DNA from 4 places in the Neobacillus sp. KR4-4 genome. Region 4 is predicted to be linked to each of the others. Evidence: riboswitches for the same ligand, from Rfam matches in the RefSeq annotation. Region 4 holds a riboswitch; each other region holds the start of a gene.
What was found. A riboswitch is a leader RNA that binds a small molecule or an ion and turns the genes downstream of it on or off. The one in region 4 is predicted to bind cyclic di-GMP.
Positions count from the first base shown of each region.

Region 1: linked by a shared signal. The riboswitch ahead of ACE198_RS25700 (anti-repressor SinI family protein) and the one ahead of ACE198_RS18065 (anti-repressor SinI family protein) in region 4 are both predicted to bind cyclic di-GMP.
Region 2: linked by a shared signal. The riboswitch ahead of ACE198_RS14875 (TadA family conjugal transfer-associated ATPase) and the one ahead of ACE198_RS18065 (anti-repressor SinI family protein) in region 4 are both predicted to bind cyclic di-GMP.
Region 3: linked by a shared signal. The riboswitch ahead of ACE198_RS01800 (DUF3789 domain-containing protein) and the one ahead of ACE198_RS18065 (anti-repressor SinI family protein) in region 4 are both predicted to bind cyclic di-GMP.

Region 1 is NZ_JBHHJU010000039.1:1,211-8,630, forward strand. Features, by position in the region: gene ACE198_RS25680 (YtxH domain-containing protein) at 1-366, opposite strand, end outside; gene ACE198_RS25685 (DUF1128 domain-containing protein) at 560-784, shown strand; gene map (type I methionyl aminopeptidase) at 824-1,573, opposite strand; gene ACE198_RS25695 (helix-turn-helix domain-containing protein) at 1,844-2,170, shown strand; gene ACE198_RS25700 (anti-repressor SinI family protein) at 2,260-2,382, opposite strand; cyclic di-GMP riboswitch class I at 2,413-2,500, opposite strand; gene ACE198_RS25705 (hypothetical protein) at 3,117-3,320, shown strand; gene hutH (histidine ammonia-lyase) at 3,554-5,080, opposite strand; gene ACE198_RS25715 (DNA topoisomerase III) at 5,404-7,420, shown strand, end outside.
Region 2 is NZ_JBHHJU010000013.1:69,145-76,564, reverse strand. Features, by position in the region: gene ACE198_RS14905 (alpha-amylase family glycosyl hydrolase) at 1-4, opposite strand, end outside; gene asnB (asparagine synthase (glutamine-hydrolyzing)) at 118-1,965, opposite strand; gene ACE198_RS14895 (hypothetical protein) at 2,045-2,269, shown strand; gene ACE198_RS14890 (DUF2777 domain-containing protein) at 2,372-2,935, shown strand; gene ACE198_RS14885 (YisL family protein) at 3,003-3,359, opposite strand; gene ACE198_RS14880 (fumarylacetoacetate hydrolase family protein) at 3,497-4,405, opposite strand; gene ACE198_RS14875 (TadA family conjugal transfer-associated ATPase) at 4,559-5,599, opposite strand; cyclic di-GMP riboswitch class I at 5,755-5,841, opposite strand; gene ACE198_RS14870 (spore germination protein) at 6,091-6,312, shown strand; gene ACE198_RS14865 (spore germination protein GerPB) at 6,330-6,560, shown strand; gene gerPC (spore germination protein GerPC) at 6,619-7,233, shown strand; gene ACE198_RS14855 (spore gernimation protein GerPD) at 7,230-7,406, shown strand; gene ACE198_RS14850 (spore germination protein GerPE) at 7,412-7,420, shown strand, end outside.
Region 3 is NZ_JBHHJU010000002.1:23,419-30,838, forward strand. Features, by position in the region: gene ACE198_RS01785 (MFS transporter) at 1-456, opposite strand, end outside; gene ACE198_RS01790 (LCP family protein) at 537-1,517, shown strand; gene rfbB (dTDP-glucose 4,6-dehydratase) at 1,617-2,588, opposite strand; gene ACE198_RS01800 (DUF3789 domain-containing protein) at 2,691-2,801, opposite strand; cyclic di-GMP riboswitch class I at 2,850-2,934, opposite strand; gene ACE198_RS01805 (VanZ family protein) at 3,955-4,416, opposite strand; gene ACE198_RS01810 (glycosyltransferase family protein) at 4,531-5,604, opposite strand; gene ACE198_RS01815 (sugar phosphate nucleotidyltransferase) at 5,662-7,050, opposite strand; gene ACE198_RS01820 (UDP-glucose dehydrogenase family protein) at 7,193-7,420, opposite strand, start outside.
Region 4 is NZ_JBHHJU010000019.1:3,124-10,543, reverse strand. Features, by position in the region: gene mgrA (L-glyceraldehyde 3-phosphate reductase) at 1-426, opposite strand, end outside; gene ACE198_RS18070 (lactonase family protein) at 582-1,643, shown strand; gene ACE198_RS18065 (anti-repressor SinI family protein) at 1,743-1,892, opposite strand; cyclic di-GMP riboswitch class I at 1,921-2,004, opposite strand; gene ACE198_RS18060 (VanZ family protein) at 2,554-3,033, shown strand; gene ACE198_RS18055 (DUF421 domain-containing protein) at 3,071-3,775, shown strand; gene ACE198_RS18050 (nucleotidyltransferase domain-containing protein) at 3,823-4,902, opposite strand; gene ACE198_RS18045 (ABC transporter ATP-binding protein) at 4,922-6,727, opposite strand; gene ACE198_RS18040 (signal peptidase I) at 6,750-7,205, opposite strand; gene ACE198_RS18035 (PqqD family protein) at 7,195-7,420, opposite strand, start outside.

The DNA.
Region 1 (7,420 bases), on a different contig from region 4:
AATTTTATCTTCCTCGACTGCCACTTCCTCTAAAAGAAGCGCCTCATCATCCTTCGAGAAAGTATCCTTCGTTTCTTTTATCATGTCAGTTACCTGAGGTGTTAATTCGCGTAATTCTTCTACCTTATCTGTGATAAAGGAGATATCTTCATTAACCTGCTTTACGGTTGTCTTGACTTTTTCAGCTGTTTCCTTAACTTTCTCCGCAATTTCACCAGGATTTCTAAAAACATAGGTAAGTCTTGATGTGTTTTTTTGTACGTTTGCTTTCATCACTTCACGTGTTTGTTTATCTAAAAGGCTAATGGCCCCGCCAGCAATGGCCCCGAGTATCATTCCGCGCCAAAATTGATTTTTCTGTGTCATGTTAACGTCTCCTTTAATCCTTGTTATTATCAATAGTACCCCATGTAAAAAATACCAAAACCTGCATATTTTTATTTTCCTAGATAGACGGAGTGCATGCAAGTCCATATTCTCTTTTAATGATTTTTTTATTGACATATAATTTCTTACATGAAAAGATGAACTTAATAATTATTCGGAAAGGATGACCGAAATGAATTTATCTGAAAAGTCGATTGAAAATGTTGAATTTATGATTGAACAAATAAAGGAAAAGTTAAAAGTCTTGAACCTTGGTGCGATTAAACCTTCACATTTTGATGAAGAAATGTACGAGGAACTGAAAGAGATTTATGATATGGTCCAAAGAAAAAATTCGTTTAGTCCTAATGAAATGCAAGCATTAGTAGAAGAGCTTGGAAGCCTTCGAAAGAAATAAAGCGAAAACCCGTTATGCACATAACGGGTTTGTTTGTTGTTAATCTTGTTCAGTTAAGATGACGGTCCCATCTTTGGTAATGGCAAGGGTATGTTCGTATTGCGCTGAATACTTTCCATCAATAGTTCTTGCCGTCCAGCCATTGAGATCCATTTTTGTTTGATATCGTCCTACATTAACCATGGGCTCGATTGTAAAGACCATCCCTTCTTTGATTCTTGCCCCTTTGCCTGGCAGTCCATAATGAGGAACATCCGGTTTCTCATGAATTACAGCGCCAATTCCGTGGCCAATAAAATCTCTTACAACCGAAAACCCTTCGCTTTCAACATATTTTTGAATTGCGTGCCCAATGTCTCCGATTCGATTACCGACAACGGCCTGTTCGATCCCTTTATACAGCGCTTCTTTTGTTACTTTTAATAAACGCTCCGTTTCCTCTGATACGTCTCCAACTGCATAGGACCAGGCAGAATCCGCTAGCGCACCGTTGTAATTAACAACCATGTCTACCGTCACAATATCCCCTTCGTTTAAAGGTTCTTTCCTTGGAAAGCCGTGGCATATTTCGTCATTTATACTTGCACATGTCGCATATTCATAGCCCTTATAGCCTTTTTGTTCTGGAGTCGCACCTTTTTTCTTAAGAAATTCTTCCACAAAGGCATCAATTTCCCAAGTGGTAATACCTGGTTTAATCAATTTAGCTATTTCTTTATGACAGGCAGCTAGAATTTCCCCTGCCTTTTTCATTGCATCTATTTCACGTTGTGATTTAAGGACAATCATTATTGTAGGGTCCCCTTCCTTTTTATTTATTTTTATGTATGCAAATCAAAATTGTTATTCGACTAAAAACATACCACTAATAAATTATAAAACATGCCGCAATAGGCAACACTTTTAATATAACTCTATCCTGATATTTTTTCAAAAATACTTTATCTATATTATTTCATAAAGTACATATTTTCCTTATTAATTTGTTCTTAATATGGTGCTTTCTTATTCTTTTTGATAGAATTAATGTAGAGTGAATAATAATTGGGTGTGAGACAAATGATTGGTGATCGCGTAAAAAAATTTCGCTTAGATAGAAAGATGTCACTTTCCGAACTTGCTGCTCAAGCAGGTGTGGCTAAATCTTATTTAAGTAACCTTGAAAATAACAAACAAGAGAATCCTTCTATAAAGTTTCTAGAAAAAATCGCTGTTGTTTTAAATATTCCTGTAGATCACTTGATACATGAAGAGATTAATAAAGAGGAACTAGATATTGATTGGATGAATCTAGTCAAGGACGCAATGAATTCGGGCGTTTCTAAGGAACAATTTCGAGATTTCCTTGAATTTAACAAATGGCGAATTAATCAAAATGATAAGTAGAAATAAAACAATCTTATTGAAAAAGAAAAGCATTCTACAAAAAAGTTATTTTTGTGTAGAATGCTTTTTTTGTACTTCCATGTGTCTTATCATCTCTCTGTGACCAAGAAATCACGAACTGCTTCTATGGATAACCCTAAGTCCTTTGCTTCCAATATGAGTGCAATCCATTCCTGATCGATTACTTCAAATTCATTTTTCGTAATAACCACTATACTCACTCCTAAAATACAGAATGTATTCCAGGTAGCCCGGCCATCCTAGCAAAAAACCTGCCTTAGACCCTCGGCTTTGCGTCCCTGCTTTTCAACAGGTTTGCCTTTTTCTGACATTTAATAAAACTTAAGTCACTGAATTCGATAGGACAATTTACTTAATCGTTATTGATATTATATCTAGTCCTATTTTAGTTGGTTGTTGTAATTTGTCGTATTGATTAAATTTTCACACAATTATTTATAACAAATTATACCATATTTCTACAAAAATATCCCAATTAAGACTTTTAATCTAAACACCATCTGTCAAAATAGTTAGTTTTTGGAAAAAACCTTGTTGTTTACTCCTTTCGTTAGCCAAAACCAGAATACTTTTCCAACATATAACTTAAATATTTGTCTAAGCTGTGAAAATTGGCATATAATGTAAACAACGAAATTATTTTCTGAATATTATTAATATTCTAGAGTAGGTGGTGATTTCATACAATGACCTTTATCCATGTGTTGAATTTTTCAATTCCGATTGCATTTATTGTGTTTGCAGGGTATTTTTTGGATCGCATATGCAAGCCAGACTCCACCAAACAAAAAGTTGGTGAAGATTGAATCTATTAAAAGGATTCCACTGTCATTCAGCTTTTTCTTTTTTGTGGAAGGAATTAAAAAAGTAATTATTTCACTCTGTTTCGGGAATGATACTTGCGTAGACGAAAGGAGTGTTGTAATTGGCACGTGGAGAACATTTTGAACATAAAAAGAAAAACCATCCAGGAAACTTCCCGGAAGGCAGTTTAACAGAAAAACATGCGAAAGAAGCAGTTGGTGACGAAGAATTCCTAGTTGTACGTGAAGCGTTTAAAAATCGTGTAGAAAACGAGGATGAGTATCGAGGAGATACTGCCCGATTACTAAATGATCAGACAGAATAAAAGGCGTGAGCATCTCACGCCTTTTTTTTATTAAGAAAAGCGCAAGCGCCCTGGTCAGCGGCGTATGGCCTGGAGCACTCCAACTGAGATAAAGGAAACACGAAGAGCCGGAGGCGATTCGATGTTGACTTATCGTAGGGCGGAGAGCGAAGGACACTAGCCGCTAGGGCGCTGGAGCTAGACAGTAATCTAAGTTCAAAAACTTATCTTTCTTATTTTTTAAGAATTCATTATTAGAATTGTCCCTTTTCAATCCTTAAGTTTCTAATAAATGGTGAAAAATCGATTGACTTAAGCCAATAAGCAGCTTTTTCAATATCCTTTGAGAATACCCTATCTTGTTTAATGGATGCTACCTGTTCGCGTGCCTTGTCGTAAAACAATCTAGTATTTGCAGCCATTTTATCAATCCCGCGAATCTCCACCGCCTGCATCGCACAAATCAGTTCAATTGCCACAACTCTTCGTGCATTCTGGATAATTTGATAGGCATGCCTTGACGCAATTGTACCCATACTTACATGGTCCTCCTGATTAGCAGAGGATGGGATGGAATCAACACTGGCTGGATGGGCAAGTGTTTTATTCTCTGATACCAGTGCCGCTGCCGCATATTGCATGATCATTGCCCCAGATTGCAAACCAGGTTGAGGACTAAGGAATGCTGGTAAATCATTCAACTGCGGATTAACCAATCTTTCAATCCGTCTTTCTGAAATATTCGCCAGTTCAGCCACGGCAATTTTCATAAAATCCATTGCAAAAGCAATCGGCTGTCCATGAAAATTCCCCCCAGAAATCACCTTTTCCCCATTATCAAAGATTAATGGATTATCCGTTGCCGCGTTCATTTCAATTTCTAATTTTTCTTTCACATAATCCAGAGCTTGCCACGATGCACCATGAACCTGTGGAATGCAGCGGAGAGAATAAGCATCTTGAACTCGTAACTCGCCCTGCTGTGTAGTTAATAAACTATCACTTAAATAACCACGGATTCTTGCGGCTGTATCAATTTGTTGTTTATAACCCCTAGCAACATGAACTTCTTCCGCAAATGCATCAATAATTCCATTTAACCCTTCCATTGTCATAGCTGCAATTAGCTCACTTTCATGTGCTAGTTGTTCAGCCTCCAAATACCCGATCACACCCATAGCTGTCATCGCCTGTGTCCCGTTAATAAGGGCTAGACCTTCTTTGGCCCCCAAGGTTAAAGGCAAAATTCCCTCTTGTTGGAGTGCTTCAAAAGCCGCCATTTGCTTCCCTTTGTAAAATACCTCTCCCTCGCCAATTAAAACCAGTGCAAGATGAGAAAGCGGGGCTAAATCACCGCTTGCCCCCAGAGAACCTTGCTGTGGGATAACAGGAATGATATCCTGATTTACTAACTCTAATAATTTTTCAATGACAACAGGTCTGACTCCTGAAAAACCCTTGAGGAGAGCGTTAGCTCGTAGAAGTACCATTGCTTTGGAAACTAATTCTGGAAAAGGTTCACCAACCCCGCATGCATGGGAGCGAATTAAATTAAGTTGGAGGTCCTGAACATCGTTTTTATCAATAAGGACGTCGCTGAACTTTCCAAATCCTGTCGTAATTCCATAAACTACTTTTGATTCAGAAACAATTCTTTCAACTGCTTCTCGACTCTTCTTAACTGCTTCCAGGCTCTCACTTGAAGCCATGATCTTTTGTTTTCGATATAAAACATCTTTCATCTGCTCTAATGTTAAACTTCCACCTGTCAGTGTTATCATATCGTCTCTCTCCTCTACCACTGTAGTATAATAAAGAAAGAGGCTGGATTCCGAATCTAATAGATTGGGAGTCCAGCCTCTTTTATGATGAATTGATTGAATTTTTTCAGATGCCTCATGGGTATCATTCCATTCTTTATTTAACTTAGTGATAATATTGTATGGTGTGCTAAGCATATTTGTCAATTTAATTTCCAGAATTTTACGACGATAATACTTTAGCGAGATAATAAATGAAAGGAAAAATGCTTAGGTTACAAAATATCTTGAGATTCCGTTATACTATATACAGGTTAAAATGGATGTACCTGAAAGGAGTAACTATGAAATCTCTTGTACTTGCTGAAAAGCCAAGTGTGGCTAGGGAACTTGCCCGTGTACTTGGCTGCAATCAAAAACATAAAAGTTATATGGAAGGCAATCAATATATTGTCACATGGGCACTCGGCCATTTAATTGAATTAAAAATGCCAGAACACTATGACACAAAATATAAAACCTGGAATTTAGAGGATTTGCCGATTATTCCACAAAAAATGGGCTTAATGGTCATGAAGCAAACCAACCATCAATTCCGTGCGATTGAAGCCTTAGCAAAACGGAAAGACATTAACGAATGTATCATTGCCACAGATGCTGGTCGTGAAGGTGAACTAGTTGCGCGCTGGATTCTTGAAAAGATTCGCTGGAACAAACCCTTAAAAAGATTATGGATTTCTTCGCAAACAGATAAAGCCATTAAAGATGGGTTCAAGCAATTAAAGCCTGGTAAACAATTTGAAGACCTTTACCATTCGGCCGTTTGCCGGGCGGAAGCTGATTGGTTAATCGGATTGAATGTAACAAGAGCACTAACAACAAAATATAAAGACCCCCTATCGGCAGGACGGGTTCAGACCCCCACTCTTGCTCTAGTTTTGGAACGAGAACAGCAGATTCAATCCTTTGTTCCAAAAGAATATTGGACAATTCGAGCCGATATTGGCCCACTTTCAACAGATTGGGAACGGGACAATGAAAAGCGCATCTTCGATAAAGCAAAAGCTGAAGCGATCCAATCAAAAGTAAACGGTAAGAAAGCTGTACTTGATAAAATTGATCGCAAGAAAAAATCAGAGCCCCAGCCCCTGCCTTACGATTTAACTGAATTACAGCGGGATGCAAACAAGCGATTTGGTTTCTCTGCGAAAAAAACATCTTCTGTTTTACAACGTCTTTATGAGCAATACAAATTGGTCACATATCCTAGAACTGATTCACGCTATTTAACCACTGATATGATGAACACAATGATAGACCGCTTGCATGGTATGGCTTCTGGGTATAAAGAAGAAGTTCGTCCACTGCTAGCAAACAAGGGGATTGTGCTCGCCAAACGCGTCTTTAACAATGAAAAGGTAACAGACCATCATGCGATCATCCCAACGGAACAAAGACTTAATCTTAATGAACTTGATTCAGATGAAAAAAAACTTTATGACATCATTGCAAGACGTTTCTTAGCACTGTTTTTACCTGCTTATGAATTTGAAACCATACAGGCAACATTTAAAGTGGAAGGCGAAACCTTTATCGCCAAAGAAACAAATGTAATTGAATTGGGCTTTAAAAAGGTGTTAGGAAGAGAAGGTGCGGAACAATTAACTGGGCTGCAAAAATTAGCTCAAGGTCACTCGTTTGAGGTAAAAGATTGTTCAATCAGCCAAAAATGGACGGAGCCGCCGCAACGCTATTCCGAAGCTGATGTTCTCTCACAAATGGAGAAATTCGGACTAGGGACACCAGCAACCAGAGCAGAAATTATTGAAAGACTTGTAGAAACGGAAGTCGTTGAGCGACAGAATGGACGCTTCCACTCAACTAAAAAAGGCAAGCAGCTCATTGATCTTGTTAATGATGAATTAAAGTCACCGGAACTAACGGCAAAATGGGAACAGGAACTTGAGAAAATCTCCAAGGGAAAGGCGGACCCGAAAGCCTTTTTACAAAAGATTCGCCGTCAAACGGAGCAGTTGGTTTCTGAAATTAAAAAAAGTGAGAAATCCTATCGTGCCCACAATTTAACCGGTTCAAGATGTCCTGAATGTAACGAATTCCTAAAGGAGCGGAATACAAAGGAAGGCAAAATTCTCGTTTGCTCGAGTCCAGAGTGTTCCTTCCGAAAACGTAAGGATCCAAAGCTCTCCAACCGACGGTGCCCGCAATGCCATAAAAAAATGGAAATTCATAATGGAAAAGCAGGTGCGTACTTCCAATGCCGCCGATGTAATGTCGTTGAAAAAGCAGAGGACAAGAAAAAAGCAGTCAATAAAAAAGAAGCACAAAAGCTCGTCCAGAAAT
Region 2 (7,420 bases), on a different contig from region 4:
TCATATAGTTATATCCTCCTCTAAAAAAGGGAAGAGGATATCCTCTTCCCTACACTATTTTAATCTAATCAAGTTTTTATTCCAAATTTAAATTCTTCCTTCTCTCAGAAAATCAACCTAATTCACTAGGTTAATATTATACTCCTTAAACCATGTGTGCAGTTGCACAAGGTACGCCAATAATTGAGGACCTGTCATCAACTGACCAAACCAAGGTTCTTGAAATGAATTTCCACCAGACTTCACGATATTTTCAAGTTGCTCTTTATTAAAAAATTCATGTAATGCGGAGGATTTATCCTGTAAAATATTCTCCACCTGTTTTTGGACAGCAATGGTATAAGCAGGATTGTGGGTCTTCGGATAGGGGCTTTTTTTACGATACAGTACTTCTTCCGGTAAAATACCTTCAAATGCTTTTCGGAGGATCCCCTTTTCTCTCCCGCGATACATTTTAATTTCCCACGGGATATTCCATACATATTCTACAAGTCGGTGATCAGCAAATGGAACCCTGACTTCTAGACTTGCACCCATGCTCATCCGGTCTTTCCGATCAAGCAATGTAGTCATAAAGCTTATCATATTAATATAAAATAGCTCTCTCCGTTTTGATTCCTCCACGCTTTCACCATCTAATCTTGGCGTTTCGGCGATCGCCTGATCATACTTTTCCATAACATAATCATTCAATTTAAGTTTATCCCGCCAATGTGATTTCAACAAATTTTGTCGTTCCACTAATGACCGCATCCACGGAAACCCTGCTCGTTCAAGGTCTTTTTTTCGATGAAACCAAGGGTACCCGCCGAAAATCTCATCCGCACATTCCCCTGAAAGACTGACAACAAAATCCTGTTTGATTTCCTTACAAAACCAAAGTAACGAAGAATCAACATCTGCCATCCCAGGAAGGTCTCTTACATGGGTCGCTTCCACCAAGTCATTAACCAATTGCTCCTGAGTAATAATTTTGTTATGGTGAATGGTATTAAATTTATCCGTAATCATTTGAATATATTTTCCATCCGCATCTGGTTGAAATTCAGTTGAGGAAAAATATTTGTCATTTCCTTCATAATCAATGGAGTAGGTGTGGAGCTGCCCTTTGTTTTGGTCCTGAAAACCTTTCGCAGCAATCGCTGTAATGATGCTTGAATCTAAACCGCCAGACAAAAATGTACTTAATGGAACATCCGAAACTAGCTGCCTCGTTACAGCATCTGTTACTAAATAGCGGACCTTTTCTGCCGTCTCCTCCACGCTGTCCTTATGTTCTTCACTTTTTACATTCCAATAACGCCAAATTTTTAGACCATTCTTGGATAATGTTAGAGCATGTGCTGGTCTTAGCTCATTTATTCCCTTAAAGACTCCGGAACCTGGCGATCTAGATGGACCAATTCCAAAGATTTCAGCAAGACCTTCTTGATTGATTTCAGTTTTCACCTCAGGATGGGCTAAAATAGCCTTGATTTCAGAAGCAAATAAAAGACCCTTCTCATGTTCCTTGAAGAATAAAGGTTTTACCCCTAAACGATCGCGTCCAATAAAGAGCTGTTCCTTCTTGCTATCCCAGACAGCAAATGCATAAATTCCGTTCAAATAATTTACACATTCTTCCGCCCATTCTATATAGGCAGATAATAGAACTTCTGTATCAGAATGACCTTTAAATGAATATCCTTTAGTATGGAGAACTTTGCGGATATCTTCTGTATTATACAATTCCCCATTATAGCAAATGGTGTAATTATATCCGTCTTTTTGTTTGGACATTGGCTGTCTTCCCCCTTCAGGGTCAACAACAATCAGTCTTTTATGACCAAAAGCCACATTTGCATCAGACCAGATGTTTGTTTCATCAGGGCCTCTTTTTGCCAGAGTATTCGTCATTTTGGTCAGTGTTTCTACTTCGTTTTTGAGTGACCTATCAAAATTAATCCAGCCTGTAATGCCACACATTTCCTTTCACACTCCTCATTAACAGAACTACTGTACATGAATCATGTTTTATAGTATTCAGCCCATAAGAATTGGTTAATTGTCCAAAAAAAAAGCGGAAGCTGGTAAGGAAGTCAGATTTTTAAGATTGGCTGTGTTAAAGGTTAATGATGATTTTGGCTCTCTGTTGATTGGAGAGGAAGGCACGAAGACTCCTGCGGGAGTACGGGGCAGGGGAGACCCCGCAGGAGCAAAGCGACGAGGAGGCTCCCCGGCACGCCCGCGGAAAGCGAAGTGCCTGGAACGGAAATCAACAGACAAGTAAAACGCAGCCTTAAGATAAAAAAATAATACTTTATTTTTCAGTTATAAAATCCCATGAAGATGTCTAAAAAGAATATGATATCATCTGGCACGGAGGTTAATAATGAATCGACAACAACGAATGAGACTATACGATTATCAAGAGAGAGCCTACACAGAAGGAACGGTTGAACAAATTAATGACCAATGGATCTTCTTTGATGAGGAAACGGAAGAAGCTGAAATGTTAGATGATTACCTTCAGCAAGAAATTGAAGTCTTCCGAATGAACCGTTGGAAGAAAGGTAAATTGTATGAAACAGGAAAAATCCGGATTGGAAATGAAGCAACCATGCTCCGAAATCATGATTTAGTCAGGATTAGGAAACATTTAGTTTATTCGCTTGAAAGGCTTTTAGATGGGGTAAATGATGATGCTTTTTTTCAATTTGTTACCACTCTAAACTCCTTAAACTTTTCCATTTACGATTGCATCTACTGTTATAATCATTTATCTTTCTTATCGGATGAAAATCGCAAAGATGGGGTAAATTTTATAGTTTTCGATAATCAGGATCAAATTTGTAATGTCCAACACCATTTTTGCTATTACGAAAAGGTGAATGATCGATTTGAATTTACATTAAATACAGGAAAACGATTAGTGATAGAGAAAATGATTTCATAGATAAAAGGCATGGGAAATTCAAAAGGCTGCCGAATTGTTCGACAGCCTTTACAAGATAACATTAAAATTATGGGTTTAAAAATGACATTGGCAATCTTCCACCCAGATATAAAACAAGAACCCATGCAACGACAAACTGAATCCAAAATACAGAAGTTCTTCTGTTATTAGCCACACGGCTAAGAATCATTTCGAATAATCCGATTATCCAAAGTCCGACAACCGCTTTTAAAACATACCAAACATCAATTTTGTAAACCGAAAATAGAAGCCCTGCACCAGTTGCAATAATAAGCAAATATAATACTCGTAAAATCATTTTAACAATTTTTGCACCTTTTTCTTTTCCACCCTTATGTAAAAAAAGTGCTACTACAAATAGAATTAATGCTAAAAGCCAAGCCGTAATATGACCGTGAATCAAGTTAGTTCCTCCTTTTGTATAAAATTTCTTTTAATTCGAACCTTATCATACCATAAACAGTTTATAAACACGAAAAAAAGCAAGTCAAATAAAGTTACAAATAGGAGAATGCTATAAATTATTTTTCAAGTATAGCTTTATTCTTGAATAGTATTCTTCAGTGTCCCAATTTTTTCAATTGTGACTGCCATCTGATCACCTGGAGATAAAAATTTAGGGGGCTTAAACCCTTTCCCTACACCAGCTGGTGTCCCAGTTGCAATAATATCACCAGGTTCCAGTGTCATTCCATCTGATAAAATGGAGATAACCTCTTCAATCGGAAAAATAAAATTCTTAGTATTTGAATTCTGTCTTAATTCTCCGTTTACTTTCGTCTCGATATTTAGGGAATTCGGATTATCGATAGAACTTTTATGAACAATGCAAGGTCCCATCGGACAGGTTGTGTCAAGGCTTTTGCCGATGAAAAACTGCTTGTGCCTCGATTGCAAATCTCGTGCGGTTACATCATTAATAATGGTATAGCCAAAAATGTAATCCAATGCCTTATTTTTTTTTATTGCCCGCCCCTTTTTACCAATGATGACGGCAAGCTCGCCTTCATAATCAAGTTGAGCCGTTATATTTTTGTGATTTAGGACCATTTCATTAGGCCCAATAACTGTTGTTGGTGCTTTTGTAAAGACCATAATATGTTCAGGGATATCGGCTTCACTCCCCATTTCAATCGCATGTTCTGCGTAATTTTTCCCGACACAAAAAATATTCTTACTTGGTCTCGGAATAGGAGCAAGCAAAGTTACCTGTTCAATTGGGACGAAAAAAGATGAAGTTTGTCCGCAATTAGTAACCCAATCCAGAACCTCTTTCACCTTTTTAATAAAGAGATCTCCTAAGTCGATACATTTAAGCAGGGAAGGAGGAAAACTTCTTATGCCCATTCTTGCTTCTTCAGCAAGGTTTAACAAAAGGACTGCGGCCTCAGTTTGGTCAAGCAATCCAACGAACAATTCATGGTTATATTCTACTGTCACAAATTTCACTCTTTTTCACCTCAATATGATTGTCTCACAATTAATATATTAAAAGAAATAACTCCCTCGAACAAATTTAGTGAACAAGAAAAAGCCGAACCCTATTTAAAGGAAATTCAGCCCCTAATCATTCATAAATTTAATGCCTCTTATTACCTGAGATTATTTAAACAATGACGCTGGAATATGAATCCCTGATGCCTCTAGGCGATCATAAAATTTGGGGCGGACACCAGTCGGTATAAGTTGTCCAATAATTTTCCCCTCAGAATTAATTCCTTTTTGTTTAAAGGAAAAGATGTCTTGCAGAACGATATTTTCTCCTTCCATTCCTTGAACTTCAGTAATATTGATAATTTTCCTTGTTCCATCCATTAAACGAGTTTGCTGGATAATCACATCGATTGCTCCTGCAATTTGCTCTCGAATGTCTTTAATAGAATTATTCAATCCTGCTAAAAGGACCATGGTTTCCAAACGGCTAATCATATCCCTTGGACTATATGAGTGCCCTGTAGCAAGTGAACCATCATGGCCAGAATTCATTGCCTGAAGCATATCAAGCGCTTCTCCACCACGGATTTCTCCGATAATAACACGGTCAGGTCTCATTCGTAACGATTTCTTGAGAAGCTCTCGAATCGAAATGGCTCTTTTACCTTTTATTTCGGAAGGTCGAAGTTCTAGTGAGATTACATGACCCTGTCCCAACTGAATTTCGGCAGCATCCTCAACCGTTACGATTTTTTCTTCATCAGGTATAAAATTGGAAAGGGCATTCAGAGTGGTTGTTTTACCAGACCTCGTACCACCGCTAACAAACATATTCAAGCGGGCTTTCACGCATGCATCTAGAAAAAATGCCATTTCTTCTGTCACTGTCCCAAAGTTGATTAGATCTTCAATTTGGTAGGGATCCTTTGAAAATTTCCTGATTGTAATGGCTGGTCCATTTAATGCAAGGGGAGGAATGATGGCATTAACACGTAAGCCATTAGGCAGCCTAGCATCTACCATTGGCGAACTTTCATCGATTTTCCATCCAAGTGGGGCAAGAATTTTGTCTATCATTGTCTTGACATGTTCATTGTCACGGAATTGTACTGACGTTAATACCAATTTTCCTTTACGTTCACAGTACACCTGGTTAGGTCCATTTACCATAACCTCTGAAACATCTTCATCTAAAATAAGGGGATTTATAGGTCCAAAACAGGTTAAGTAGTCGATTAGTTTCCACCTCCATAAAATAGAAATAACCCCGCCTTTACCAAAGGGGGGATAGAATTCATAGAATATTCATAGATACATAGAACAACTATGCAGACATGAATATCCATTATGAAACACCCTAATCTTTCGGTAACTGGCTGGCTTAGTGCAAATGCACCTTAGCCCCTATAGCTTTGCGTCACTGATTTTCATCAGGTTTGCCTTTATCGAGAAACAGTGTTTATTTCCGACTGATCTCTTACTCATATAATAGTCCCTTTCTAAACAACCGAAAACCCAACTTATTTATTATTTTCTGTACAAGCAAATAGGTAATTATAACTATTTCTAATCGATCGTTCTACAAATGAATATTAAAAATCGTATCGGATTTTTGATTTCAATAATTTTGGGCGTATCAATCACATTACCTTTACCCATACATAGGATGTAGAAGATACTATGAAAAAAGGGTGTTGAAAATGCCAGCAATTGTTGGAGTTGCACAGGTCATTACGCTTGGCAGCAGTTCTGTCTTCCATATTGGCGATGTATATAAAATCATGCCATTTTCTACCGCAAAAACATTTTCTGGCGCTGGTTCCTTTAACACTGGGGATAGCTTACAACTTCAAAATAATGTAAGTTCCACTAATACAAGTGATTCAGATGTTTACGATCAAGGGATTGCACTTAATGCTTAATGAATGGGTGATTTTAAATGAACTTTTATATCCAGCAGTCCATTCAGATTAATTTCATAAAAATTGGCGGGATTACCAATTCCTCAGTCTTACAAATAGGTAGTGCTGGGATTATTAAACCGATGGCTCATTTATATAATACTGGCGGATTTACTGGACCTGCACCACAAACAATCAAATCTTCAGGCTCTTTATTAGGGACACCATCAGTGCCCCTACAAGCCGCAGTAAGAAAACAGGATAAATAGGCCGCCGATCTTATGATAATCAATACGTTTATTGGAGAAATAATTGTGAGGTGATTATATGTATCAGGATTATTCCCAATATCTTCAATGGCTGCAGATGTGTATTCAAGCTCAGGAGCAAAGAATTCAGTCTTTAGAGAGCACTCTCCAAAAAATGCAAGCAGAAATCAAACAATTATATGAAAAACAGGCCATCCATGTAGACAAAATTGAGTATAAATTTGATCAACTAAAGGTAGAGACTCTTGAAGGTACGTTAAACATTGGTCTAAATCCATCCGAATTAGCAGGAATTGAAGACTTTGCCGTACAAAATCAATCCTTATCCACCCCAATATCACCAAAAGATCAAATGCAAAGATCAATGAAAATCGAGGAAGCCATTTATAGATATTTAGAATCGGATTTACCTCCTATAGTGGAAGCTACTCAGAGAGAATTGAACGTTCTGCCAAATGACGAGTATTTAGCATTCATAAAACAAGACATCATTAAACAGCTTCCGAGTAGGATAGAACATCATTTAAACACCCATCCTGCGGACAATCGCACGATTGCAGATGCCCCTTCAGATGATTTAATTATTGAAGCATTAAAGAAGGAAATACAAAACGGGGTAATGGTCTTTTTTAGTAATTTACCTGATAACCTGAAAGGGATGCATACAGAATGAACTTTGTAGTTTATAACCGTGAACTCTTTGTCCAAAACATCAAAATCACCGGGGTGGCAAGTTCCTCGTTAGTAATGGTGGGAGATACAGAAACAATCCAGTTAGCCTCTACTTTTGATACCCCTGCGGAATCATTAATTATAGGTCCTTTTGTTCCGCTATCACCGGAGTGAACAACATGCTGCAG
Region 3 (7,420 bases), on a different contig from region 4:
GTTTGTGGATATGATGGCCGTTGTTACAGAAAGAGCCGTGCCCACTCCACCAATTACGAATAAAAGAGTCAATTTTCTTGTGGGTAAGCGATCAAGGATATATCCTCCAAGAAAACCAGTGCCTATACTTATCACAAAAGGTAGAGAAGCGATCATTCCCATTTGTTTTAAAGAAAAGTGTTTCTCTTGCAAAAGATAAGAAGGTAACCATGCACTTGAACCCCATAAGTAACTTAAAGTTGCGATTTCAATAATTAGAATCCAAATCAGTCCCGGTGTCCTAAATGCTGTAGACATAGTACCAATTAGCTGCTTGTGCCTCTTAATTCCGCTATTATTCGCGGCATCAAAATTTCTATTATTTTTACCTGGCCTGCGGATGAATAATAGCTCTGGCTCAAATGAATATGGACAAATACAACCGCGTTCCTTCCAATTAATTAATATTGAATCCAATATCCAAAAACAGTAAAATATTTTTATGACTATTAACCTAGTTAATTTAGAGGAAACTCTCTACCAATATCGGAGGAAATATGAAAGAAAAAGGCAAAAAAAATAAATGGAAAATCGTAGGATTTAGCTTTTTGGGTATCCTTTTACTCGTTATTGCTGGCGTAGGATACGGATATTATCAATTACAGCCAGATAATCATTTTACATCCGTTCCCGTTGTAAATTCTGGGAACAATGAACAGCAAGTAAATAAGAGTGTAGAGATAAAAGAACCTGTTTTTAATTTGTTATTAATCGGTTCCGATGAAAGAAAAGGTCAAAAGATAGGGCATTCTGATTCAATGATGCTTGTTCATGTGGATTTAACGAAGCATAAATATGATGCAATAAGCATTCCACGTGATACCCGTGTCCATTTAGATGGCTATGGATATACCAAAATTACGAGTGTCCAATATATTATGCAGGCAACAAAAGGGGCCAAAAAAGGGATAGAGGCTGCTGTCAACGCAGTTGGAGAATTAACCGGTGTTCCGATCAATTATTATGTAGAAACCAATTATGGCGGCTTTCAAGCGATGGTTGATGCGGTTGGTGGTATTGATATGAATGTCCCATTTGATGTTAAATTAACCCATCCTTGGTATAAGGAAAATAAAAATAAAGTAATAAGTGCAGGTACACATACTTTAGATGGAAAAATGGTCGCAGAGGTTGTCCACGAACGCTATTCTCTAAAAAGCGGAGAGTATGGCCGTCAAAAACTCCAAGAAGAGGCACTAAAAGGAATTGCTAAGAAAGCTCTAAGTCCAAGTAATATCAATAATCTGCCTTCACTCGTAAAATCTATTCCTAACTTTGTAATAGCAAGCAATATGTCAACTTCCGATATGTTAAGTCTTGGACTTGCAGCAAAAGACTTTGAACCAAATACACAATTGGAATATCATCAGATTCCTGGTGTTGGAAAAAGAATGTATGATGACATTTTAAAGGCTAATAACTATCAACTGGTAATTGACCAGGATAAAATCAAAGATTTAATATCCACTCACTTTTAAAATACGATTTAGCTATAAAGTTTACATCAAAGGAGAACTGATTTCAGTTCTCTTTTGATTTTTCCGTTAGATGGCTGGATATTCGGTAATTCAGCAACTTTACCTGATCCGACCCCAATTGTTATTTAAATACCAGTTAATAGTTTGAGAAATACCAGTTTCAAAAGTAAAAGTAGGCTTCCAGCCAAGCTTCTCTATCTTCGCAGGATCAATAGCATAACGTTTATCATGCCCCAACCGATCCGTTACAAATTCAATTAAATCAACCGACCTCCCTAAGAAACGAATGATTGTCTTTACCACTTCTAAATTACTCCGCTCGTTATGCCCGCCAATATTATAAACTTCTCCCGTAACACCTTTATGCATGACAAGATCGATGGCTGAACAGTGGTCCAGGACATGGAGCCAATCCCGGACATTCTTTCCGTCTCCATATACCGGAACCCTTTCATTATTTAGAACCCTAGAAATGGCCATTGGTATCAGTTTCTCTGGGAATTGATACGGTCCATAGTTATTAGAGCATCGTGTAATATTGACTGGAAGTCCGTATGTTGCATGATAGGCTCTTACTAGCAGGTCTGACGATGCTTTACTTGCACTATAGGGACTATTGGGCTGCAATGGGGACTCTTCTGTAAAGAACGTAGTTGGATCAAAGTCCAATTCACCATATACTTCATCGGTCGAAACATGGACAAACTTCTTAACACCCACCTGCAGAGCCGCATCTAATAACACTTGAGTCCCTAAAACATTGGTCCAAACAAAGATACTCGGATCAGCAATCGATCGATCGACATGACTTTCCGCTGCAAAATGTATCACATAATCAAACTTCTCTTGTTCAAACAACGAAATGATCACCTCGCGCTCCGTGATATCCGCCTTAATAAAATGATAGTTTCGTCTCCCCTCGATATCATGATGCTTTGTTATATCACCGGCATAGGTTAATAAATCAAGATTATAAATATCGTATTGAGGGTATGTATTCATCATATAATGAACGAAATTCCCGCCAATAAACCCAGCTCCGCCAGTAATCAGTACTTTTTCCCTTCTCACCCCGTTCTCCCCTTCCGTTTTTTTAAATTATATGTAATTAACTTATTTTGAAAAATAAAAAACAACCCCAAAAGTTGAGGTTGTTTAGAAAACGCTTTCAAATTATCGTTGTGATTCAAGTAGTTGGTCTCCTCTTTTAGCTGCAACCATAAGACTCATTACTGTAAGCATAGAGAACGATCCAACAAATAAGCCTGCAATAAAGATAACCATAGTGTAACCTCCCAGAGTATATTCATAATCCGTCGTAAGGTGATCATATTCGGCAGCTGGCTGGCATAGTTTTAGAACCTTAGCCCCTTTAGTTTTGCGCCTCCACTTTTCAATGGATTTGCCCTTTCGTACGAACTATGTGTTTTTATTGATAATATACTAATTGTTTCTAGTAATAAATAGAGCAAATAACCTATTTATATGTTAATAATCTGGCAATTGCAAACACCTTCATTATTGATTCTGTTCGACAATGCCATAAAATTTGTAACTATTCATCGAACGAATTAAATATAACCGTTCATCCATACATGGTTAAATAGTGATAAGCAACCTGTTTCGGAAGTGGAGTGATACATATGGCAGAGAAGGAAGATGGGCGAAATTTCGGCAGGGGCTGCCTTTGGGGGATTCTTTTATCCATTCCTTTATGGGGAATCGTCTATTTTATCCTACGTAAAATCTTTCACTAAGGAGAGGCACTCTCGTTCCAATTGAAAAATAGTAAATAATAGATTGGTCCCCCCCTTGACATAAAAAGTCTAATAAGTGAATCTGTCGAAATATTTTGCATGTTATTTGCATATTTCTACTTTATTCCCCATCCATATTTGGTTATCATATAAAAAAGAAAACTGAAAGCGTTTACAAATATACTAAAAAACTGAACCGTGCATTACCAGATTTATCTACAACTAACAATAGGAGTGGATTTCATGGACAAGCAAGGGAATCTTTTATTAGGATTATTGTGGGGGACGTCTTTAAGTGTTCCATTATGGTTTGCGTTTTTCGGTTGGATTAAATTAGTTATTCAAATGATGATTCATTCATAGTGTACATATCCATATAATAAAGTACGGTATAATGTACTAGATTCCAAATCGCTATTCCCGTTTTATGGTAGGTTTTCAAAAAAATCCACCGTAAAGCGGGAGGATTTAGCATACAAAAAAAGTGTATCTTAGGTATCCGAAACGATAATTTTCATATTCCCCATCTTATTCAAAATCTCCGAAACCGACAGGAAGAATCAAATGTGTACCCTTCTTCAACTCAAATTGTTCTGGGTCTCCAATACTAATGTGCCTTCATATAATACTTGAACCGTTCCGCTCGGTCCTTTAACATGTCACCAGGCTTAATTTTCACTCTAATTGATAACTTTTGTTGAATAACTTAGCTTTCTCTTTCTATTAATCAATAAAATGAATGACAGAACAAGAAAGGCTCCAAGAGAATCAAACAAGACATCCCTAAAAGATGAAACTCTTCCTGGCATAAACGATTGATGGAATTCATCTGTTACCGCATAAAGAAAGGTTAGCACCCATGAAAGAATATAAGAATATCGATAGATTTCAAGTGATTTAAACAATAATAGAGCTAGTATCCCGAATACCGTAACATGTGTTGCTTTCCTTACGATCAGGTTCAGTACATTAATCTCTTCATGGTCCGCACTAGGTGTGTGAATAGTATTGTGCTCTTTCACTACTACATGTTGAATAGCCTTGGATGTTTTTTCTCCAGTAAAATACGGAAGCTGTGTGAAGCAAAAAATTAATGCCATCCAAAGAATCGATGCTAGGATCCAACCTTTTCTTTTATTCATCTATACAACCTCCCTTCTATTTTAAAAATATCACTTATCTTAAGTTTGTAGAAAAAGGAGTATTATGTAACCAAGTCAACGTAAATCCCCCTTACCCAAGATGTATAAATAGAATTATTTCATTATTTTCAGGATGTCCTTTGCTATCTTATCTGCTTCATTATTATTAGATGAGATATTCTTTCTCATTTCCCTTTCCACACAATTTATGGTTGACGCGTCAACTTGATAGTCCTTGAAATCATCCCATTCGATTGTATGACAAAGATGATGTTTCTTTAGATAATTGATCGTATTTTGATCCTCTTTCATGGATGCTCGATTAAGGATTAATAAAGGGACATTAGCACTTATTGCCTCCCCAATCATTCCCCATCCTGCTTTTGAAATGACTAGATCCGATGCAGCAATATAATTTTGAGATTCCAAATAATCACTTGGAATTTGAAATACATTTGGACGATTAACATGAACATTTGAGGATACTAAAAATACGCAGTTCGGGCTGTCCCAAATGGGAAGTTCCTCAAGTGAACCCACGTCTATTTTCATTCCAAGTCCTAGAAAAATGACATTCCGAGTCTCATCTGGGTTAATCAACTTTCTAATTCTTTGAACCTCTTGCCAATCTACTTCTCTAGAAAAAAATCCATAATGATTGGTTGGGACATTCCAATTTTCATTGCTTCCTGCCAAAGAGTAGAAATGTGTCATCTTTTGATAGGCCGCTTTGTATGCCTTTAGTTCTCCGTCATCAATTAAATTCTGATAAGCCGTATACCATGAAAAATTAGAAAGACCAATAGAAGGAATATCCAATCTTTGAGCCGCTTCAAATGGGAGTGGTGAAATATCTGAAACAACTAAGTCAATCTGATTTAACTTTAAAAACTCTTTCTCCTGCTCAACCTTGAAGTCCCAATCATCGACGAAATTTCTATATTCCTCAAATAATCGCTTTTTATCAGGATGAATCGAATCCTTTTCCAGAAAGTAACCCACATCTGTCTTTATAGTTCTAAAACTTACACGATTAGAGTGAAGGGACTCTTTTATAAAAGATAGAGCAAAGGAATGGCAAACAAAAATTTTGACTTCATTGTCTTTTAAAAGTTTTCGTATAACCGCAATACTTCTTGAAGCATGCCCATACCCATAATCAGAAATATAATAGGCAATGGTTTTCATATGATTCACCTCGACAATAAAAAAGAAGGGAAAGGACAAAAGTCCTCTCCCTAATTGTTATAAGATAACTTTTGCCTTTGATTTTTGGAAATGGTTAATGACATCATCCCATTCAAAATACAAACGAGTAAAATCTTGGTCACTTATGCCAATCCCAGTTTGAACCTCAACAAATTCAAGTTCTGTAAATGCCTTAATTCCATGCTTCTTACCTGCTGGAAGGTGGATGATATCCCCTGCTTTTACACGAGTAATATAATCATCTAACGCTAATTCACCTTCACCGCGGACAATGGTCCAAACCTCATCACGCAGGTTATGGTAATGATAGCTTGAATTTTTCCCTCCGTGAATACAAATTCGTTTAGTGACCATTTCGTTTCCATCATCATACTTAGCATAATCAAGGACACGAGACCAGCCCCAGATGCGCTCTTCATACATTGGCGGCTGTTCAAACTCACTAATTAGTTCCTTAATTTTCGGACTCGATGCTTTGTCTGAGACTAAAATTCCATCAGGACTTGCAGCTACGACAACATCATTTAGACCAATAATGGTAACTGGGATATCAAGTTCATTGATTAAGTGTGTATTTACTGAATCATTACTTAATACACCTTTACCAATTTGTGATGTAGCCATCTCTTCTGTTAATGTATTCCATGTCCCAAGATCCTTCCAATAGCCAGCATAAGGAAGAGCCACAATATGGTTCGCCTTTTCGACTACTTCATAATCGAAGCTAATCTTAGGGAGATCCTTATAATGAAGTGATAGCTTATCATAATGAAGAGGCCAACCTTTTTCAACTAATAAATCAATGATATATTTTAGTTTAAAAGCAAATACACCACAGTTCCAGAGCGCATTCATATCGATAAGAGTCTGAGCCTTTTCTTCACTTGGTTTTTCCATAAAATGATTGACTGTAAAATGGCGGTCTCCATCCACTGATTCTTTAGGTACAATATAGCCATATTTTGAAGAAGGATAAGTAGGTTTCACACCAACTAACGCCAAATCGGCATTAGAATCTTGTAAAACATTCTCTAATTCTTTTACCTTCTCAAAAAAACTATCATCTACGTATGGATCCACCGGCAATACTACAACCACTTCATCTTCAGAAACATTTTGTATAGAAAATAGATATGAAGCAGCTAAAGCAATAGCAGGGAATGTATCACGACGTTCAGGCTCAATAATAAGCGGGATATCCATTCCAATTTGGCTATGAATCATATCTCTTTGCATTTTAGAAGTTGCAATGACAGAAGAATCAGAGAGGCCAACTGTTTCCAATTGCCCCCAAACACGCTGTACCATTGATTGTTTCTCTTCTTTATTACTTTCTAATACCTTTAAAAACTGTTTTGACCTTGTATCATTTGATAATGGCCAAAGGCGCTTCCCTGAACCTCCGGAAAGTAATACGAGTTTCATAATATCCCTCCATAAAAAATCAGGCCACTTGGACCTGATTTGATTGTATGCAAGCGTTGGTGCAACTCATTGAAAATTAATTACCGCATTTACCTTATATTAATTTAAAATTGCATAATAATAGAATCTTTCAAGGTAAATATTATACTAGAGAGACTTCAAAATTATTTACTGTTTCTCTACCAATTGAATCATAAGTTATATTTGCGTTTTTGACACTTGTCAAGTCATAACAGTTTCTCCCATCAAGGATGATTGGAGTTTTCATTAACTTACTATACTTTGATAAATCAAAGTCTCTAACTTCGTCCCATTCTGTAAAGATAAAGCATACATCAGCATCCTTGATTGTGTCTTCAATGGTATTACA
Region 4 (7,420 bases):
GGGATCTGGACGGTGTGAATAAAAAATATCAACATAATCAAGTCCCATTCGTTTTAGACTTTGATCTAGACTAGATATCAAGTATTTTCTTGAGCCCCAATCCCCGTATGGACCCGGCCACATCGTATAGCCCGCTTTTGAAGATATGATCATTTCATCACGGTATAGAGCAAAGTCTGTTTTTAAGATTCTACCAAACATTTCTTCAGCCGAACCTGGCGGCGGACCATAATTGTTGGCCAAATCAAAGTGGGTAATGCCTAAATCAAACGCTCTTTTCAGCATTGCCCGTCCATTTTCATATGTATCCACACCGCCAAAGTTGTGCCAAAGTCCAAGTGAAACGGCCGGTAGTAATAACCCTGAATGGCCACTCCGATTATACTTCATTGATTCATAACGATTTTCTGCAGCTTGGTAAACCATGTGGGGTACCCTCATTTCTATTCGCTTTTGGATAAAACTAACACCCAAACTATACCATATCAAATTAATTTTCAGTTAATTCAGGTTCTATATTTGAGTAATAAATAAAATTTCTGCTAAAATAAACAGACTACATTTTTCGAGGAGCCAAAAAAATGACAAACAACCAAACATTTATCGGTTATATTGGAACATACACCAAGGGCGGCAGCGAAGGAATCTATACGTTTAAACTAAATACGGATAAGAAAAGAATCGAAGATATTCAAGTTGCAGCTGCACAGTTAGAGAATCCAACTTATGTCACGATCAGTAAGGACAATCGATACCTCTATTCTGTGGCTAAAGAAGGAGAAAATGGAGGCGTAGTTGCTTATTCCATAAACAGGGAAGGCGGATTAACCGAGCTCAATCGTCAGTTACTTCAGGGCTCATCGCCTTGTCATGTGAGTGTTGACAGTAACAACCGTTATGCATTCAGTGCCAATTATCATAAAGGATCGGTAGAATCTTATTTAATTAACCAGGAAGATGGAACGATTCAACCAGCTGCATCGGTTATAAAACATGAAGGTTCTGGTCCAGACCCAAGACAAGAGAAACCGCATACCCATTATGCCGGCATCACCCCTGATGAGAATTATCTAGCAGTGGTTGAATTGGGTATTGATGCTTTAATTACTTATGCAGTCAACAGTGATGGAACACTTTCAAAAGCGCACTTTCTTCCATTAAAAGCTGGAAGCGGACCAAGACATTTAGTTTTCCATCCGAACCAAAAATTTGCATATATCATGACAGAGTTTAGTTCGGAAGTGATTGTTTTATCCTATCATTCGGAAAATGGTCATTTTACAGAGAAACAATATATTTCAACGCTTCCTGAAGATTTCACCGAGAATAATCAAGGAAGCGCCATTCATATTTCATCTGATGGACAGTTTGTTTATGCGGGGAATCGTGGCCATAACAGTATTGCTGTTTTCCGTGTAAACCAAGAAACGGGAGAGCTTAGTTTTGTTGATCGCACCTCCACTGAAGGTGATTGGCCGAGAGATTTTATGTTCGACCCAACAGAGAAATTCATTGTGGCGTCAAACCAAGAGTCCAGTAACCTCGTCTTGTTTTCGCGTGATGAAAACACAGGAAAACTTGCATTGATTCAGGCTGATATCGAGGTTCCGTATCCGGTTTGTGTGAAGTTTTTAAATTATTAAAATTAAAAAAACAGCTTAACAAATTGCTCATTAATTTGTTAAGCTGTTTTTTTAATCAATTGAATATTGCGAAAATTAAACACTCAATTACCCCTCTTATTAATTATATTCCGGTTCAATCGTCTTTAATCCAAGGGAGCGATTTAGGAAATCCCTAATTTCATCAATAGAGAGTCCTATCTTTTTAGCTTCATTAATAAGATCTAACCATTCTGTATCAATATCTTGTTCAACGGTTAATGCAGGCAAAATTAACCCTCCTAAAATGATTACTATTTTAGGTAACTCAGCCATCCTAGTTAAAAACCTTAGACCTGTAGCTTTGCGTCCCAATCTTTCGAAAGGTTTGCCTTTGTCATTCATAGTATTAAAGTATTAAATTATTATAGAATAAACTAATAGTACTATAGTCTTGATGGAAACTAAATGAAAATATTTCCAAAAATATCGACAGAATTTCGACAAAATTTATATAAACCAATTAATCGTAGTTTAGAAGTTTTAAAACACATTTCTCACATGTTACCTGACCTATTTCAATAAATTTAATTTTTTTAAGGGTCTTCCTATTAATAATCCGATCCTTGTTAAAGACTATACCGCATGCACAATGATAGGAATCCTTCACAATGTGAATCTTGTTTCTTTCTTTTATTAGTGGATATATCATGATTCCCCTTCTTTTCTAATTATTAGTTCCTAAAAAAGAACTTCCTTTGTTCATTATAAAGAAATTGTAGAATTTTGTAAACGGAGAGGAGTTAATTTTACCCAGATAAATTTCATTCACCTATAATACGAAAGTGGTAGATTATTGGATTATTTTAATGTGAATATCCCCGTTTGTTCTTTAAAAGGAACAATGGTAAAATGTATATTAAGAAATAATAGTTAGTTAGGAGCAAGGACTTTGGATCATCAACCGATACAAGGTAGTTGTAGAATCGATAAGAAAAGAAAGACACAGAAACGATTTCTTTTCATAAAAGTTCTATTGATTATTTTATGGGGCCTATTTTTGTTGGTAAATACCTGGACTGAGAGTATAGAGCGACTAATATATTTACATTCTTTTGGATTAAAGTGGGTTTCAAATCCTGATTTTTTGTCTTTTTTTTATTTTAATGATTTAACTTTGATTCATCCTGAATTTATTAAAATTAAATTAGGACATTTTGTTGGTTTTGCGATCATGGATTTTCTTCTCTTCAATCTATTTAGAAGTCACAAATATTCTATTGGCATATCCATTATTTTTGCGTTTTTAACAGAATTCCTGCAACTGTTTTTTGGTAGAGATGGACGGCTTTACGATTTAGTTATTGACTCATTCGGTATTTTATCAGTATTTTTTATATTAAAAGTACTTATTCGTGACAATACTAAGTAAGACGTTTACAAGGTAAGGAAGTGACTATTTGCCTTCAATGGATTTTTTGCAAGCTCAAGAAACGCTTAATTTAATGGAGTGGATTTTAAGAGCTGTAATTGGATTCTTCTTTATGCTCATTGTTGCTAAACTAATGGGACAACGTGCCATTTCTCAATTAAGATTACTTGATTTCGTTATCGCCCTAGTTGTTGGTAATATTATTGCCCATCCATTATCAGACGAGCACCTTGGAATGAAAGGTGCGATGACTACAACCATCGTATTGGTGGTTCTGTATACCGGTGGTTTATTTATCAGTTTAAAATCAACCCGCATCGGAAAGTTTCTAGACCCCGATCCATTTCCTCTTATTAAAGAAGGAGAAATTCTTTATAAAGGGTTAAAGAAAGCTAGAATTTCAATTGATTATTTATTAGCAGAGTTGAGAAAAGAAAAAATTGAGGATGTAAAAAAAGTAGCATTAGCGCTATGGGAATCAGATGGGAAACTTTCCATTTTCTTAGATCCGCAGTATGAGCCGATTACGCCATCCACCTACCAGATGACAACGAAGCCTTTTGATCTCCCACAGACCGTTATAAGAGAAGGCAAGATTGTTCATCATACACTAGAAGAAAAAAACAAGAATGAAAGGTGGCTTGTGGATACTCTTAATCAAACACATCAAACAGGGATCCAGAATGTTTTGTTAGCCACAATTGATGGGGAAAACAATTTGAGGGTATTCATTTATAAATAATTGCATATGAAAGAAACATAAGCCATCTGGTTAGGTTAGATGGCTTATTAATGTGGCAATACCGCCTTTAATAGACTAGTAAGTCTCTTCTTATACAACAAGAGGTACATTTTCTTGCCTTGTGACTGCTCATCTATTTGTGAAGATACTTCATATTCTGAAGGCCAAAGCCAGTTACCAATTTCAATCAATGTATGTTTGAATGTATCATAGCTAAAAAATTGATAATCGAGGAAATCCCAGTACTGCCTAAATGCCTTTAAAGTTTGGTATTCCCAAAGAGTATTCACTTGAAATGGGAACATCTTGATTTCGTCTAAGTGTGGAAATTGCTGATAAACGATGGATAAGGTCCTGATGTTCCGCTTTAAGGTTTGGTGAGATTCCGCGAGCTGTATGAAATGGTCAAAATCAATCTCCTTCCTCTCCTTGTCAATGACTTGAATAATATCCATAAAATATTTCATTGAGTCTAAATTATGGCGCCAGCCGTGAAGGCAAATCATATAAAAGGTATGAAGTGGGGAAAGTTCTTTAATATACCCGGATTGGCTCACGGGTACCGACTGCTCCCAAAGATCATTTATATTAAACCTCGAGGTACTTCTTTTTACCAAATCCCAATGTAATTCCACCACTAGCGGCGTGGGCGAATCAGGTAATTTCTTGCTAAAACTACAATGAAAATGACCAGGTATGGACTCTTCTTCCACCGTAAAACCTAACGATTTAACAGATTCAATGGCGATAGTAAGATCCTGAATTTTGACTAATAAATCAATATCAGAGGTAGCCCTTGCCCCGATGTGGCCAAAATATTTCTCAGCAAAATAAACCCCTTTCAGCGCAATAACGTCTATCTTTTTCTCCTCAAACAACCTTAATAATTGATCTGTTTGATTTTTAATAAAAAGATTTTGATACAATCCTTTATTATATTCTTCTTTAAGATGAAATTGAAAAAACGCAGGAGTTTGCTCGAGCCTCCCCTGCTGTTTTAATAAAAAATAAACCTGGGAGGCAGTACCGTCATCTTCAATATCCTGAAGAACTTGATGATACAGCTCCTCATCCTGAGGCAGTGATTTCTTACTATCATATAAAAATTTCACGAACTCTAGACTCACCAGCCTCATCTCCCATTTATTAGTTTGAAACTAAAGACAAAGGTGTTTCTTTTTTAGAACTATACGATGTTTCATTGAGTTTTCGATATAAACCTTTTTGTCCCATTAACTCCTCATGTGTTCCCTGTTGAACGATTTTTCCCTTATTCATCACCATGATTACATCAGCGTTTTGGATTGTCGACAAGCGATGGGCAATAATAATTGTCGTTCTGCCTTTCATCAATTCATCCAGTGCTTCTTTGACGAAATATTCTGTTTCCCCGTCTAAAGCCGAAGTAGCTTCATCTAATAGTAAAATTGGCGAATCTTTTAAAATGGCTCGAGCAATGGCGACTCTTTGTTTTTGGCCTCCAGATAATTTAACTCCATTTTCACCAATTTGGGTTTCGTATCCGTTAGGAAGCGAGAGAATGAAGTCATGAATCTCAGCATTGATTGCCGCTTCCACCATTTCTTTCTCCGTCACATTGGGACGGGCAATCAAAAGGTTCTCTCGAACGGTTCCAGCAAATAAGAAGGTTTCTTGTGGGACATGGGCAATCGAACTTCTTAACTCTGAAGCGGAGAACTCTTCTATGGATTTACCAGCAATTTTAATTTCTCCTGATTGCGGCTTATAAAATCCCTGTAATAGATTAAACAGGGTACTCTTCCCCGCTCCACTCGGACCAACTAACGCCACCACTTTCCCAGCAGGAATCTCTAAATGAAAATGTTCCAAAACATTTTTATTTTCCACATAACTAAAGGTCACGTTATGAAACCGAATCGAATCGACTTGGTTCAAGGTGGGCTTAAACGAAGGTAAATCTTGTAGATCAGCTGGTGTTTCAAGGACAGCTAACACCCTTTCAAGTGCGGCAACAGACCGTTGAAAGCCAGCCCATAAACTAGCCATTCCCGTAATTGGATAAAATAAGTGCCCAACTAAGTTTAGAAACGTTAACAATGCTCCAACGGAAAGCATTCCTTTGGAGACAAAAAGGGCTCCGACAGACAGGTTAATCATAAAAGTAATCGAACTTAAAATTTGACCGCCCGAATTATACCAGCTTTGAAGTTTGCCATTTTCAAGCTCTAATTGAAATAATTCCTTATTTTGTCTGACGTACTTTTTATACTGCAGTTTCTCAAGTGTAAAGGAACGAATTACGGTAAAGCCATGAAAAGTCTCATTTAGGAGGCTATTTATATTTCCTACTAATCGGTGGATCAATCTCCCATTTTTCCGAAGTAACAAGCCGAATACAACACCAGATAATGCTGTGATTGGGGCGATGATAAGACTTACTAAACACAGTGTCAAATTAATATTTACCAAATAAACAAATACAACAATATAAATTATTGGCAGCCTAACTAGACTAATAAGATTACTGCCAATTACTCCATCAACACCATGGATATCATTAGAAAAATGGGACATTAATTCACCGGAGCGAATATTGGATGTTTCTGCAGCTGGCAGTCTTAGTACATGGTGAAAAAAATGGTTTTTAATGTCCATTTTTACCCCATTCGTCGCAAACAAATTAGCGTATGTATAACAAACGCTTGAGACAATACTCAATATAATAAGTAATCCGCCATAGGGTATGAAGGATAAAATCTGTTGATACCCACCATGAATAGCTGCATCAGTAATCTGACCATAGTACCTTGCAAAAGCGATCGTTAAGTAAATATCCAACCCTAATAATATAAGAATAACAAGATAGGCCTTCCAACGTTTCATGATAAAGGGCAAAACAAAGGAAAAAGCCCTGCGCATATCTTTCATGGTAAAATATTGTTTAATTAAAGAATCAAACCGTTCCTTCATCGTATGGACACTCCAAATTTTACTAGAATTGTAATTTGAATTTCCTATTTAAATATTTTCTAAGCATGCCTGATAGGAAAGGAAAGGTAAGAATCATTTTTCCCCAACTGCGAGCCAGAAAATGTTGCGGCATTATTGTCAGCCGTTTTTTTTGCACACTTGCTAGTTTACCAAGAATAAACTCTTCTCTTATAACTTGATCGTAACCAAGGTTTGTATCTCCTTTAAATAAGAAAAACAGTTGGTTATCTAATTTTGTTACGTTCACAAATCGGTGGGCGATTAATTGACCGGTTTGCGAATAAAACAGAATCACATCGCCCTTCTTTAATTGAGAAGATGGACATGGGATAAACCTACAGAGATTACCTTGTTGTATAAATGGATACATGCTATTCCCAAATGCCGGCAGCTCCAACTTGCCGTCCTTTTTGATTGTACGTTTAAGATGTGCAAAGGTATGATTGTCAATCAACATGTTCAATCAGCCCGCACTGAACGAGATTGGCTAGGAATTCTTCCATGTCCTTTTTTACTTGCAGCTCATTCTCTATTGTTGTGAACTTCGCTAACAAAGATTGCGTTAGGGAATCAACTGTTTGAACCTCAGTAAGCAATGACCAGAATTGTCCACCCTCATCATTTAATTTGGTAATGGTATATTGTTCAGTATTCAAGATAATCCATTCTCCA